3 regions of the Desulfosporosinus sp. Sb-LF genome follow, and region 1 is predicted to be linked to each of the others. Evidence: riboswitches for the same ligand, from Rfam matches in the RefSeq annotation. Region 1 holds a riboswitch; each other region holds the start of a gene.
What was found. A riboswitch is a leader RNA that binds a small molecule or an ion and turns the genes downstream of it on or off. The one in region 1 is predicted to bind cobalamin.

Region 1 (4,198 bases):
GGACAAAGGGCTTAAAACCCGTCCGGATACGGCTTGCTGACTAAATATATGGTATGATAATATCAAGTCAGAAAATTCGAGATTAGAGTGAAGGCGGTTTGAGTATGTTTAAGATTACTGAGGATTGCATCGAAAAAAAATCCATGATCGAGTATTTCTCTTCGGACGCTAAAAAAGGTACTGAGGAATTTGAACAACTAATCAAAAAGTTTGAAGCTGAACCACAGTATATATTCCGTATGAGAGACCAGGACCTGGAAGTCTACTATATCGGCTACTCGGATGACTGTACTAGACCAAGGGGCTTTGATCCGTTAGATATGTATGGAGAATATTATGGTTGCAGGGATATTCAATATCTTAATGCTAAGGGTGAGTACGAGAGATTGTAGAACAATAATTTCACTTGGAGAAGGGAAACACTATGCTTTTGCCGCTTAGCCAAACCCATGAATTAAGTCCTAACCGTCAGGCTTTCCCGTTGGTTCAGAAATTCCTCTCCCGGAGCGAACTGCTTCGGGTCAAGGTTCACAAACAAAATGGGGTAACAGTGATCGATTGCGGTGTTCATGTTCAGGGTGGCTGGGAAGCAGGGACCTTGTTCGCGTCTGTTTGCCTCGGAGGGCTAGCCCAGGTTCAACAACATTGGTCAGACTTTAATGGGTTGCACTGGCCCGCAGTTGAAGTAGTCTCTGATCATCCGATCCGAGCTTGTCTGGCGTCCCAATATGCCGGATGGCCTATTAAAAATGGCAAGTTATTAGCAATGGGTTCTGGTCCGGGACGTGCTATTGTTCATGAGGGTGAAGTATTTGAAGTTTCAGGCTATGAGGATTATTCGGAGACAGCGATCATTTGTTTGGAAAGTGAGGAACTTCCTTCAGAAGAGGTGGTTCGGTATATTTTAGAGGAGTGTCAATGCGATCCCACAAATCTCTATATCATGGTAGCCCCTACTGCGTCACAGGTGGGTTCAGTTCAGATAGCGGCACGAGCCTTGGAAACTGGCTTATCTAAACTCATGGAACTGGGCTATAATATAGAGAACATAGTATCCGGTTCGGGTATTTGTCCGTTATCACCAGTAGCGGGTGATAATCTAAGTGCCCTTGGGCGGACAAACGATGCGCTTCTTTATGGTTCGACAGTACTTTATTACCTTCATGATGATGATAAAGCTCTCGATTCTCTGGTGAAGCTGGTTCCGTCATCGTCTTCTCGGGAATATGGTCGACCTTTTGCGGAGGTGTATAAGGAATGTGGGGATTTTTACGATATCGACCCACGTCTGTTTAGCCCTGCGGAAGTGTGGTTATGTAATTTAAAGAGTGGTAACTCGTTTCATGCCGGATCCTTGCGTCCTGATATTTTGCGTAATTCATTTGGGCTAGGAATAAACTGAGGGTAGAGCATTCGTTTATAGATTGTTTATAAACTGTTTAGAAATAATTAAGATCAATGGTTTAGAATATAGGTAAATGCTTCTGGAAAACAATAAAATTGATAAGTATCAAAGCGGTAAGGCTCAGACGTGGGTTTTACCGTTTTGATCTGTCTATCAACGAAACTCATCGAAAAAGAATTTACCCTAGTTCATGATTAGAAGCAGGGAATTTAATAATGGCGTCGAAACATATAAAAAACACATAATCCACTCTTAATTCATGGTGGATTGGTAATAAGGAATTATTACAGGTGCCCCAATTGGGGAGAATAGGGAATCAGGTAGTATATTAATCCTGAGCGGACCCACCACTGTGAAGAGGGAGTCCTGTACACTGGCCACTGGCATTTGCTGGGAAGGCGTACGGCGATGATGAACTTTGAGCCAGAAGACCTGCCTGTAATATTGAACTTAGCCTTTTTTGATAAGGCTAATAATGGGCGATGGTAAAGTCTACAGTCATATAGGACTGTGGGCTTTTTCTATTGTCTTTTTGCATTGTGGGTGAGAATGAGAGGTGATTAGCGATACATTAAGTGGAGTCACTACTATTGGCACAGGTCGATACAAACTTGTCGGGAACTTCTGCGTTGGGGCAGGTCTCTTTATAGTTTTGAAGTTACCGCTTAAAGTCGTTTTGATTTCGTCGTGTATGACGGCGGATGTAAGTATCATTGGAGGTACTATCTTGACTAAGTTTGTTGTTGATGCCTTACATAAAAGTGGATCAGCTCAATAGGTCGCTCCACTTTCATTGAGGCTTATTAAATATTAACATGATTATTTGAGGAGGCGTAGAAGTTGGAGCAGGATCTGAGATCATTTATCGAACGAGTTAAGCAGCAAAACCCCTTAGAGGTTGTCCATATTCATGAGGAGATTGACCCAAAGTATGAAATTAGTACCTTGATTATGGAATTAGAGAAAGTGCGGCGCTATCCGCTGACGATTTTTGATAACGTTAAAGGGCATGATATCTCCGTTGTCACTAATGTTTTGGCTCCTCGCGAGCGTTTGGCATTGGCTATGGGTGTTCATCCCAACGATCTTGCCGCTGAGTTTTCCAAGCGAATCAATCAGCGGATCGAGCCTGTCGAGATAGCTGATGCTCCGTTTCGGGAGAATGTTGTTATAGGCCCAGAGGTTGATTTGTATAAATTGCCAATTTTGACTCACTTCCCAATTGATGCTGGACCCTACATTACAGCAGGCTTGGTCATTGCTAAAGATCCAGTGACGGGTGCTGATACAGCAGGTTATCACCGGATGCAGTTAAAGGGTAGGGACAAATTAGGGATTAGCCTCCATTCTAGGCAACGTTTATGGGAGTACTTCCGCCGCTCGGAAGAAATGGGTAAATCGCTCGAAGCGACGATTGTACTCGGTATCCACCCTAATATTTCGATGGGGTCAATGGCCTTGATCCCTTATGATCAAGGTAAATTTGCAGCGATGGGGGGATTATTTGGGTCTCCGCTGAAGGTCGCTCGCTGCAAGATGGTCGATCTGACGGTTCCTGCTTATGCTGAGGTTATCATCGAGGGGGAAATCGTCGCAGGAGAACGAGAAGCTGAAGGCCCTTTTGCAGAATTCACAAATTATGCCTGTTATCGCAGCACGGAAAATTTGTTCAAGGTTAAGGCAATTCAGTACCGCACGAAACCGCTCTTTCAGGATATTACACCAGCCATGAGTTCAGAGCATATTACGATTGTCGCTGTACAGCGAGAAGGGGATGTCCTGAATGCGCTGAAAAGGACTCTGCCTAATATTAAAAGTGTTCATGCTCCCATTTCGGCTTGTGGATTGTTCCACTGTTACATTTCCATGAAGAAGATTGCTGAGGGACAGGCCCAGCAAGCCATCTTTACGGCCTTCTCGGTGGATCATAATCTGAAGATGGTCGTTGTAGTCGATGAAGATGTGGACGTTTTCGATGAACGCCAGGTGCTTTGGGCCATGGCCACTAGACTTCAAGCGGATAGAGGAGTGACGATCATACCGCAGCATATGGGTATGGGCTGTACTTTAGATCCTTCGAGTGATGAATTAAGTCGAACTGCCAAAATGGGTATTGATGCGACGAAACCCCTTTCAGGTTTTGCGCCCACAGTGGAGATGTCATCTGAGGTTCAGCATAAGGTACAGCGTTTTATGGAGTCCTTCGGCCTATAACTGGGGTTCGAATGGATTGTTGAATGCTTATTTTTTATTAGCTTTAGTCCCCACAATGGGGACTTCTTCATTATGACTAGAGAGAAGGGTCTAAAAGAATCAAGGTGGTTTTAAAGCTTATTTTACTTATTTTTAGCTAACAGGGAGATGGAAGAAATGTACAAAATTGCAGTTGATGTAGGGGGTACGTTCGCGGACTTTGTGGTTCGGGATCAGCATGGATGTTCCTTTACCACCAAGGTTCCTTCTGGCCTAGAAAACCCTCTGGAATCGATTTTGCGAGGCCTAACTGATTTGGCGCAGGGTTTCGGCTTATCACTCTCAGAATTCCTTGGGCAAACCGACAAGTTTATTCATGGGACGACTGTAGGTATCAATGCCTTGCTGCAGGGTCAAGGTGCAAAAACAGCTTTGATCACGACCGAGGGCTTTCGCGATTCATTGGAATTAAGACGTTCACGTTTGGCTGAACAATGGGATTTTCGTGTTGCTTTACCCCCCGTTTTAGTACCGCGGTATTTGCGCATAGGGCTTCGGGAACGTATGGATTATAAGGGTATGTCTATCAAATCCGTGGAT
Region 2 (4,198 bases), on a different contig from region 1:
TATTACACCCGATCATGGCTAATATATGGTGGCTTAATTTCTCCATGGAAAAATTCCTGGCAATTAATGAGTACGTAATGGATCCAATGGTATTGGCAAAGATGAAGAAAAAGGCCAGCGGTGAATAAGCTGTTGCCATGGCTACAATGGCCTCTACTAATCCGGCAATAATACCCGCTGGTTGTTTGTACATTAAGACAATAAGGCCTGTAAAGAATGCCCAGCATGTGCCATTAAGAAGTAAGAGGGTTGGGTCCAAAATAGCGTCAATACGTCCTGTTACCTGCTCCATAATTACAAATACGATCCCTATGATGACGGCGCCCACAAGTGCTTTTGTATCAGTTCTGAATAACTTTTCTTTCATTTTTTATCTCCTCCTAAATTTATAGTGATTATATTTATATTAATGGTAATATCCTGCTTGCAAGGCTGATGATTATTACCAATAACATGCTAGCGATTAACGCAATATCGTAATGCTTAATTGCCAAATTTGAGGAAAATGTTCTGGTTTTGCTTCGTCCATACCCTCTTAGCTCCATGGCTAAGGCCGTTTCTGTTGAGCGTCGGACGGCTCGATATAAAAAAGGCAGGAAGGTTGGAATGATACTTTTGAGATTGTCCCAGACGCTTTCGGTTTTAAGGCCCCGGGTACGCTGGCTATCGATTATGGATACATATTCTTCTTTCATCAGAGGGAGGAAGCGGACACTTAGTCCCACCAGCATTGCGAAGCGGTAGGGGATTTTGAATTTCATGAGCATTAAGGTAAATTCCAGGGGTGAGGCTGAGGTGAAAAATTGCATACTTGCGAAAAAAATAATGCTAGCCTTCAGTATGCCAGTGACCGCTAGTGGTAGGGCTTCACTGTAGATTTTAAGGATTCCCCATTGGTAGATTAGTACGCCTTCCCGGCAGAAGAGCAGCTGAACGATCAGTATCTGCAGTCCCAAAAGCAAGAGCATCATAATCATTACCTTATACTGCTTCAGTGAACCAGTTAAAATTAGAGAGGCCATAATGCTTACCAATAAAACGATACACAATTGTGCAGCGGTTCCACAACTCAGTGAAAAATAGATCATCAGAGCATACCAGGCAAGCTTTGTCCGGGGATCAAGCATAGAAAGTCCCATTTTCAACCTCCCTGAATGAAATATTATTATGGGAATTCAAGCCAATAGCTGTAAGCGTATCGAAATATTGATTGAGATCTTTCGTCGAAATATCAAGTTGAATGCGATGGTTATGCAGGGCAACTAACCGGTTTGAATAGATTTTAGCCATGGTCAGATCGTGGGTGATAAGCAGAATTGTTTTGCCATTTTTCGATAAATCGAAGAGTTTATCCATGATCATATACCCTTGATTTTCGTCAAGGCCCGAGGTCGGTTCATCGGCGATGATGAAATCCGGATCACTGACGAGAATGGAGGCTAGTGCCAAAAGCTGGCGCTGGCCGCGGCTTAAGCGATGAGGGTGCATTTTCTTGTAATCCAGCAGTCCCACAAAGTTTAGGCACTCATCAATTTTTTGATTGATTACTTCATTTTGTTCACCTCTTAGCTTCAGTGAAAATCCAACCTCTTCTTCCAAGGTGCTTGCAAAGATCTGATAGTCGGGGTTTTGAAATAGAAAGCCCACATGTGTACGGATCTCTGTCAGGTTTTCTTTATTCAGAGGCCGGTTAAACACTTTAATCTCACCCTTAGAAGGCTTTAACAGACCGATAAGTAGTTTAGCCAACGTTGATTTTCCAGAGCCATTTAAACCAATAATCGATAAAAAGTCACTCTTGAAGATTTCTAAACGAATGTCTTCACAACCTAGTAAATTGTTTTTGTACTGGTAGGAGACATTGGTCATTTCTGCAATAATTTCATTGGACTTACGGTGATCGGTATTGAAGGAAGTGTTATAGTTTAACCTTCCTTTTCGATGCTCGATTTGGTCCTTGTAATATTCCTCAGGCGAATACTGTTTGACAATTTCACCGTCCCTAATATAGAAGACTCTGTTGGCATAGTTAAGGACTTCTTCAATTCGGTCCATGACCAAAACAATGGTTAGATTCTGAGCTTTATTCAACTGACCCAGCCGATGATAAAGCTCATAGCGGCCCTTCGGATCCAGTTCAGCGGTCGGCTGATCAAGAATCAAGATAGGGGCATTGAGGGCTAAAACACCCGCCAAAACAACACGTTGGGCCTGCCCGCCTGAAAGAGAAGCGGTTCGTCTGTTTTCATAGCCCGTTAGACCCACAAATTCCAAAGTATCTTTAACCATCTGATCAATTTGGTTAAAGGGAATTTCCAGATTGCCAAGACCGAAAGCAACGTCTTCGTAGACATCCAAACTAATAATTTGATTATGGGGTTCCTGCATCATGTATCCCACATAATCGGACATTCTGTTGAGGCGCATGTCCTTAATATCTTGCCCCATGATTGTGACGTTTCCTGTTAATTCAGCGTTATGGTAGTGTGGGATAGCGCCCGTGATGGCATGCAGTAAAATCGATTTTCCAGAAGCTACACCCCCGGTAATGACGATGAAATCTCCCTGATTTATCTCGAAATCAATGTTTTTGAGCGCAGGTTTTTCTTCGTGTGGAAATACGAGTTTTTCAATTTTAATTTTTGCAATCGTTTCCATAGCCACTCCTAAAGTATTAAAAAATAAAAAAGTTCTAGCTTAATAAAAAGCTAGAACTTTACCATTGTCCTCTTGCGATTATTCAATAGGCAGGTCTCCTGACTTATAGACTAAATGTACGCCTTCCCAGTTATCCCAGTGGCATATGTACATTTTTAACGCCTAATTACAGTGGTGGGTCCGTCCAGGATTAATACCTGGTTCCCTATTATCCCTTACGGGCACCTATAAATAATATATATTCGATTGACCTAATAATAGAATAATTCATGTATTTTGTCAACAAGAGTTTATGCAACCTGTTGTTACTCCAGGCGGCTACCCTACCCCCTAATGTATTGAAAAAGAAGGCTAAGTGGCCTGCAAAGAAAATTGCTGCTAACGTATCGCGGGCTTTTTTATAAAGAAGATTATGTACTTCCAACGAACCAATCGAACACTTCCATAATTTCAATCCCAAATATCTATCCCCCAAAATGGAAATAATGCATATAACAATCGGTCTCCCCGAAGAAGAGGAAAGAAGGCGATAAGTCAATGATCCATGACGAGAATGGAATGCTAAGATTCAAGAAAGCGGAAAAAATAGAAGCCTATAAATGTGCAAGATGCGATACAACGATGCTAGCAACGCACTCCAATGACTGGCTAGATCTAAATCATCCCGATGGAGAAAAGATTAAGATGTGCAACAGTTGCTATGGTTTAATAGCGGTAATAGAGAAAAAGTAGTCAAAGCCGCAATGATGAAGGAGTCCACCCTATCTGTAGATTCTATTGGAGTGAATGACCTATATTAACGACAAAGAGAGTCCTTCATTCGGCGTGTACCGACTAGGACTCTCTAGATAATCTAATTCAGCCTGTAGCTTTCAACTAAGGCTTTCTTTCAATTTCTTCATGAAAACATCCCCTGGAAAATACCGTCCTGGACATTCTGTAGCTGCTCCAGGCACGCCTCGGTGCAGTTCAACGTCTCCGAGTCCAAGCTTAAACGTTTCTAGAAGCTGAACGACTTTGGTCACTAAGCCGGCAAATTGGGTGTCCGGAACTTCAGTCTCGCTAAAATTCCCCACTAGACAGACTCCTATTCCAATAGAATTACGATGAGCTACATTGCAATGTGCTCCTTGCTTGGATAGGGGTCTTCCTTCTTCACAGCGACCATCCGGCATAATCACAAAGTGATAGCCGATATCGCTCCACCCCTTGGTTTTATGCCACTCCCGAATCATGGCAGCGTCGACTGGGACGGTTCTTCCTGAACGACGCACTTCCCTAGGACTTGCCGTGTGGTGGATTACGATCTTTTGCCAATCCAACTATACTCCCCCTCTTCTTTAGGCTCTCAGGACGGCAACGGCCTTGGCAAGTTCCGTAATGCTCGAAGAAAGTTCATTGAGTTTTCCTCCCTGCCTTCCCTCTCTTTCCTTTCCTTGGAAGAGAGGGAGGAATTTCCTTTACCTTATACCAAAAAATCACTTGAAACGCTTAGTTTTTTCTTCATACCAACCAAATGCAACTATCGCAGAAAGTGAAA
Region 3 (4,198 bases), on a different contig from region 1:
ACCTGTAACTATGTGTAAATTCTTCCGAAGAAACGTCTTTTGGTGATGGAAAAGGAAGCCGAGTCAAAAAGGTTAGGGCAATGACAAACCCGCGCAAATTAAATCACTCCTTGAGTAGGGAAGCAAGCAGTTTCTCACCGGAGTGTTTAATCTCCATAGGAAAACCAGCTACGACCAAATACACTTGATCTGCACACTGAGCCAGGATTTGATTGCTGCGTCCGGACAAATCGCGGTAAGCTCGGGCCAAGGGGTTTTCGGGAACAATTCCTTGACCCACTTCGTTGGTGACAAAGAGGACTTGCGGTTTTATCTCTTGGGCAAGCAGGGCGACTTCCTGAACCATAGCTAGGATTTGCCCCTCAATGGTGGGACTAGCCTCATCTTGGTTTGATGATTCTGCTTGTTCTGCTAAAAGAAGATTAGTAAGCCAGAGAGTGACACAATCGAGGAGAATAACTCCGTTCTCGTCTTTTAGTCGGATTAAGGTATCACGAATGTTCAGGGGTTCTTCGATGAGCTGCCAAGTAGACGGACGTTGTTTCTGATGTTTCTTAACGCGCTGGGCCATTTCTTCGTCCCAGACCTGGGCGGTCGCAATGTATGTGACTGGACAATTTGCTGAAGCAGCTAGGAGTTCGGCAAAGCTGCTTTTACCGCTCCTCGCACCGCCTGTGATGAGTGTAAATTGAGACATAACATTCACCGACTCCCCTAGTTTATTGGATGGAGATGAGACATGCTGCTTCGGGTTAGCTTGATTGCTCACTGACTCCTGCATCAGCAAAGGTCGCCATTTCCTCGAGGATATGAAGGGCGGATTCAACAATGTAAAAGGTTATGGCGGCTCCTGTTCCTTCACCAAGTCTCATATTCAGGTTAAGTATTGGATCAAGCCCTAGGCCGGATAATGCATTGCGGTGACCTATTTCGACGGACCCATGAGAGGGAATCATATAGGCGATGCTCTTAGGAGCCAGTTTTGAAGCAATGAGTGCGCCAGCAGTCGAGATAAATCCGTCGATCACAATGGGAACATGGCTAGCAGCAGCTTGAAGGATCGAACCAGCAATCGCCGCAATTTCTAAGCCCCCTACTTTGGTTAGAACATCGAGGGCGTCCGTTATATCAGGTTGATTGACTTCAATGGCTTTTTCAATGGCACAACGTTTTCTAATGACTCCGGCGTCGTCGATTCCGGTTCCACGCCCAACCACATCTTCAATGGAGGAATTCGTCAAGAGGGCGACGATGGCAGAACTTGGGGTAGTATTACCGATTCCGAGTTCACCTGTGGCAAAAAGGTTATATCCTTCAGCGATCTTTTCAGAGGCAACCTCAGCTCCGACTAGTAGAGCTTGTAAGGCTTCTTGCCGTGTCATGGCTGGGCCTTTGGCCATATTTTTAGTCCCATCAGCGACACGTTTATGAATAATATTTCCCTCTAATGGAAAGGCAATACCGACATCAGTCAAAAATACCTCGGCATTCGCTTGGCGAGATAGAACATTGATGGCGGCCCCACCGTTCATGATATTATACGCCATCTGAGGGGTAACTTCCTGAGGAAAGGCACTTACTCCTTCTTCGACGACTCCATGATCTCCTGCCATTAATAGGACGGCTTTCTTTTGGATTTTAGGGCGGGAGGTTCGTTGGATGCCGCCGAGTTGCTTGGCCAAATGTTCTAATTGGCCCAGGCTTCCCTGAGGTTTAGTGAGTGAATCTAAGCGAACTTGGATTTGGGCCATAGCTTCCTCGTCAAGGTCTGAAATGCTCGCAATCAGAGTTTCAAGTTGAGAAAATAGTTGGGATTCTGTTAATTTTTCCATTGGTTTTCTCCCCCTTAATATTTTTATTTGTAAAAAAAAGTAAAGTCCTGACCACAAATAACTTTGTAGTCGGGACTTTACCGTCATCACCGCCGCTCCCCACGGTGTGGGAAACGTAAACATCTTAGGCAGGTCTCCTGGCTAACGAATCATCGCTTAATCCGTAACCTTCCCAGCATAACGCCAGTGGTTTACGAAGCTCATCGAATACAGTGGTGGGTCCGCGTCGGTTTTAAACCGAACTTCCCTATTCTCCCAATGGGCACCTAAAATGTATATATTCTTTCTTTTAAGCATAACACACCCTTTTTCTAATCTCAAGTACTTGTTCATAATTTGACGAGCTTTAACTCTGTTTGGTGCCTGAAGGCAAATGAAGGGCACTCAACACTACGATGTCGGGGAGTTAAAACATGAGAAACTGGGCAAATAATATAAAATATTCATATTTATTTGAATAATATAAAAATAAGTCTTGACGTCCTAATGAGGGCTAGGTATGATGTTATTATTAGGAATCTTAGTGAGAGAATGTTCCCTTCAAGAGAGAAAAGAGAAGAACGTGAGGTGTGAGAAATTCAAAGGTCAGACACGTCTTTACAAGGACTCAATTGACGAATGTGGGTATTTCTCCATCAGTTTAGGAACAGATTTTTCGATGGTAGCGATTGAAAATGTCTCCAACAAAAAAGTGCTAAAAACCAGCTAATAAAAAAGGAGGTATAAATACATGAGCAGACCCCAAAAAGTTAGTTTAGCAGAGGCCATCAGCTTTATTAACGATGGCGACATGCTGACATTTAGCGGATTTACCATCTGGCGTCGTCCAATGGCAGCCATCATGGAACTAATTCGACAGGGTAAGAAAAACTTGCATTTAGTGGAGGTCAACGGCGGGACCCACAGTGATATGTTGATCGGGGCCGGTTGTGTAAAGATATGGGAGTCGTGTTGGAATGGTCACGAATTATTTGGCAAGATCGCAGGAAATATGGCTCGCAAAGTCGAAGCGGGCGAGTTAATCATTGAAGATTACAGCCATGTGCAGATGCTTTGCCGTTTGGTGGCAGGTTCTCAAGGGATACCGTTTACGCCCACTTATGCTGCGCTGGGGTCCGATATTTTGAATCCGGAATACGATATGCTGGGTAAAGCTGGTCTGCGTGATGGCTCTAATCCCAAAATACCAGCAAAAAAATACGAAATATACAAAGAGAACTTTACCGGGACTGAAGTGGCTCTAATTCCAGCTGCCCAGCCCAATTGGTGCATTGCGCACGTTAATATGGTGGGCTCAGAGGGAACCGTTCGGGTATTGGGACAAAAGTTCAGTGATGAGGAGGCGATGAAATCAGCCGACAAGTTAATCGTCATTACTGAGCAGATCGTACCGGAAGAGTTCATCCGTCGTGAGCCGGAAAGGAATCTTATTCCGCCTCACTTGGTTGACTATATTGTGGAATTACCTTGGGGAGCCCATCCCACGGGATGTTTTGGCGCTTATGAAACAGATGGGGCTTTCATCAATAATTTCTTCACTAAGACGCGTACCCAGGAAGGCTTTGATGAATGGGCTAAAGAATGGATCTTTGGAGTTGCTGATCATGAGGAATATCTTAACAAGCTGGGCGTCAGCCGCCTAGAAACTTTGAGGGCCAGCGCTGCGCTAGGCTATTCCACCAAAGTGAAAAGGGGGTCGAGATAATGGCTAGTAATGATTTTGCAAAAGTTGGCGAATTCAAACCAATCGACCTTCTGGCCGTATCCGCAGCAAGAGAGGTAACAGACGGGGAGGTTGTTTTTGCAGGAACCGGATTGCCCATGTTGGCTATCATGTTGGCTCAGAAAACCACTGCGCCTAACGCAGTATGTATTTATGAGGCCGGCAGTGTGGATGGAAGGCCCATTTCTCTGCCCACCTCCGTGGGGGATGCTCGCTGTATCTATCAGGCTTCGATTGCTTCTGGTTTATACGACGTTTTTGGACAACTGCAAAGAGGAAATGTGGATATGGCTTTCTTAGGTGGTGCAGAAATCGATCAGTATGGCAGTGTCAATACCACCGCCATGGGGGGCTACTCCCCAGTCGGCAAGCGTCTAACGGGTAGTGGTGGAAACGCCGACATTAATGCTCTCGCTAAAAGAACTGTCTTTATTATGATTCAGGAGAAACGACGTTTTGTAGAACGCTGTAGCTACATCACTTCACCGGGATGGAGAATCCCTAAGTGGCCGGGTGGCGAATTCGTCCATAAAAAAGAGGTTTACGGCAAGGCTTTCCGGGGCGGTCCCTGGGCTGTTATATCCAATATGGGTGTCTATCATTTTGATGACGATGGAATAATATATCTAGATACGGTTCATCC

Region 2: linked by a shared signal. The riboswitch ahead of E4K68_RS15315 (ABC transporter ATP-binding protein) and the one ahead of E4K68_RS05055 (hypothetical protein) in region 1 are both predicted to bind cobalamin.
Region 3: linked by a shared signal. The riboswitch ahead of cobT (nicotinate-nucleotide--dimethylbenzimidazole phosphoribosyltransferase) and the one ahead of E4K68_RS05055 (hypothetical protein) in region 1 are both predicted to bind cobalamin.

Annotation. Positions count from the first base shown of each region.
Region 1 is NZ_SPQR01000003.1:68,937-73,134, reverse strand. It holds gene E4K68_RS05065 (hypothetical protein) at 105-392, shown strand; gene mch (methenyltetrahydromethanopterin cyclohydrolase) at 425-1,402, shown strand; cobalamin riboswitch at 1,677-1,860, shown strand; gene E4K68_RS05055 (hypothetical protein) at 1,962-2,183, shown strand; gene E4K68_RS05050 (UbiD family decarboxylase) at 2,246-3,619, shown strand; gene E4K68_RS05045 (hydantoinase/oxoprolinase family protein) at 3,776-4,198, shown strand, end outside.
Region 2 is NZ_SPQR01000010.1:35,372-39,569, reverse strand. It holds gene E4K68_RS15325 (hypothetical protein) at 1-367, opposite strand, end outside; gene E4K68_RS15320 (energy-coupling factor transporter transmembrane component T) at 402-1,139, opposite strand; gene E4K68_RS15315 (ABC transporter ATP-binding protein) at 1,120-2,658, opposite strand; cobalamin riboswitch at 2,729-2,902, opposite strand; gene E4K68_RS15310 (hypothetical protein) at 3,196-3,390, shown strand; gene E4K68_RS15305 (peptidoglycan recognition family protein) at 3,531-3,980, opposite strand; gene E4K68_RS15300 (DUF6143 family protein) at 4,137-4,198, opposite strand, start outside.
Region 3 is NZ_SPQR01000001.1:571,571-575,768, forward strand. It holds gene cobS (adenosylcobinamide-GDP ribazoletransferase) at 1-97, opposite strand, end outside; gene cobU (bifunctional adenosylcobinamide kinase/adenosylcobinamide-phosphate guanylyltransferase) at 104-697, opposite strand; gene cobT (nicotinate-nucleotide--dimethylbenzimidazole phosphoribosyltransferase) at 753-1,832, opposite strand; cobalamin riboswitch at 1,942-2,117, opposite strand; gene E4K68_RS02800 (hypothetical protein) at 2,332-2,541, shown strand; gene E4K68_RS02805 (CoA transferase) at 2,563-3,537, shown strand; gene E4K68_RS02810 (CoA-transferase) at 3,537-4,198, shown strand, end outside.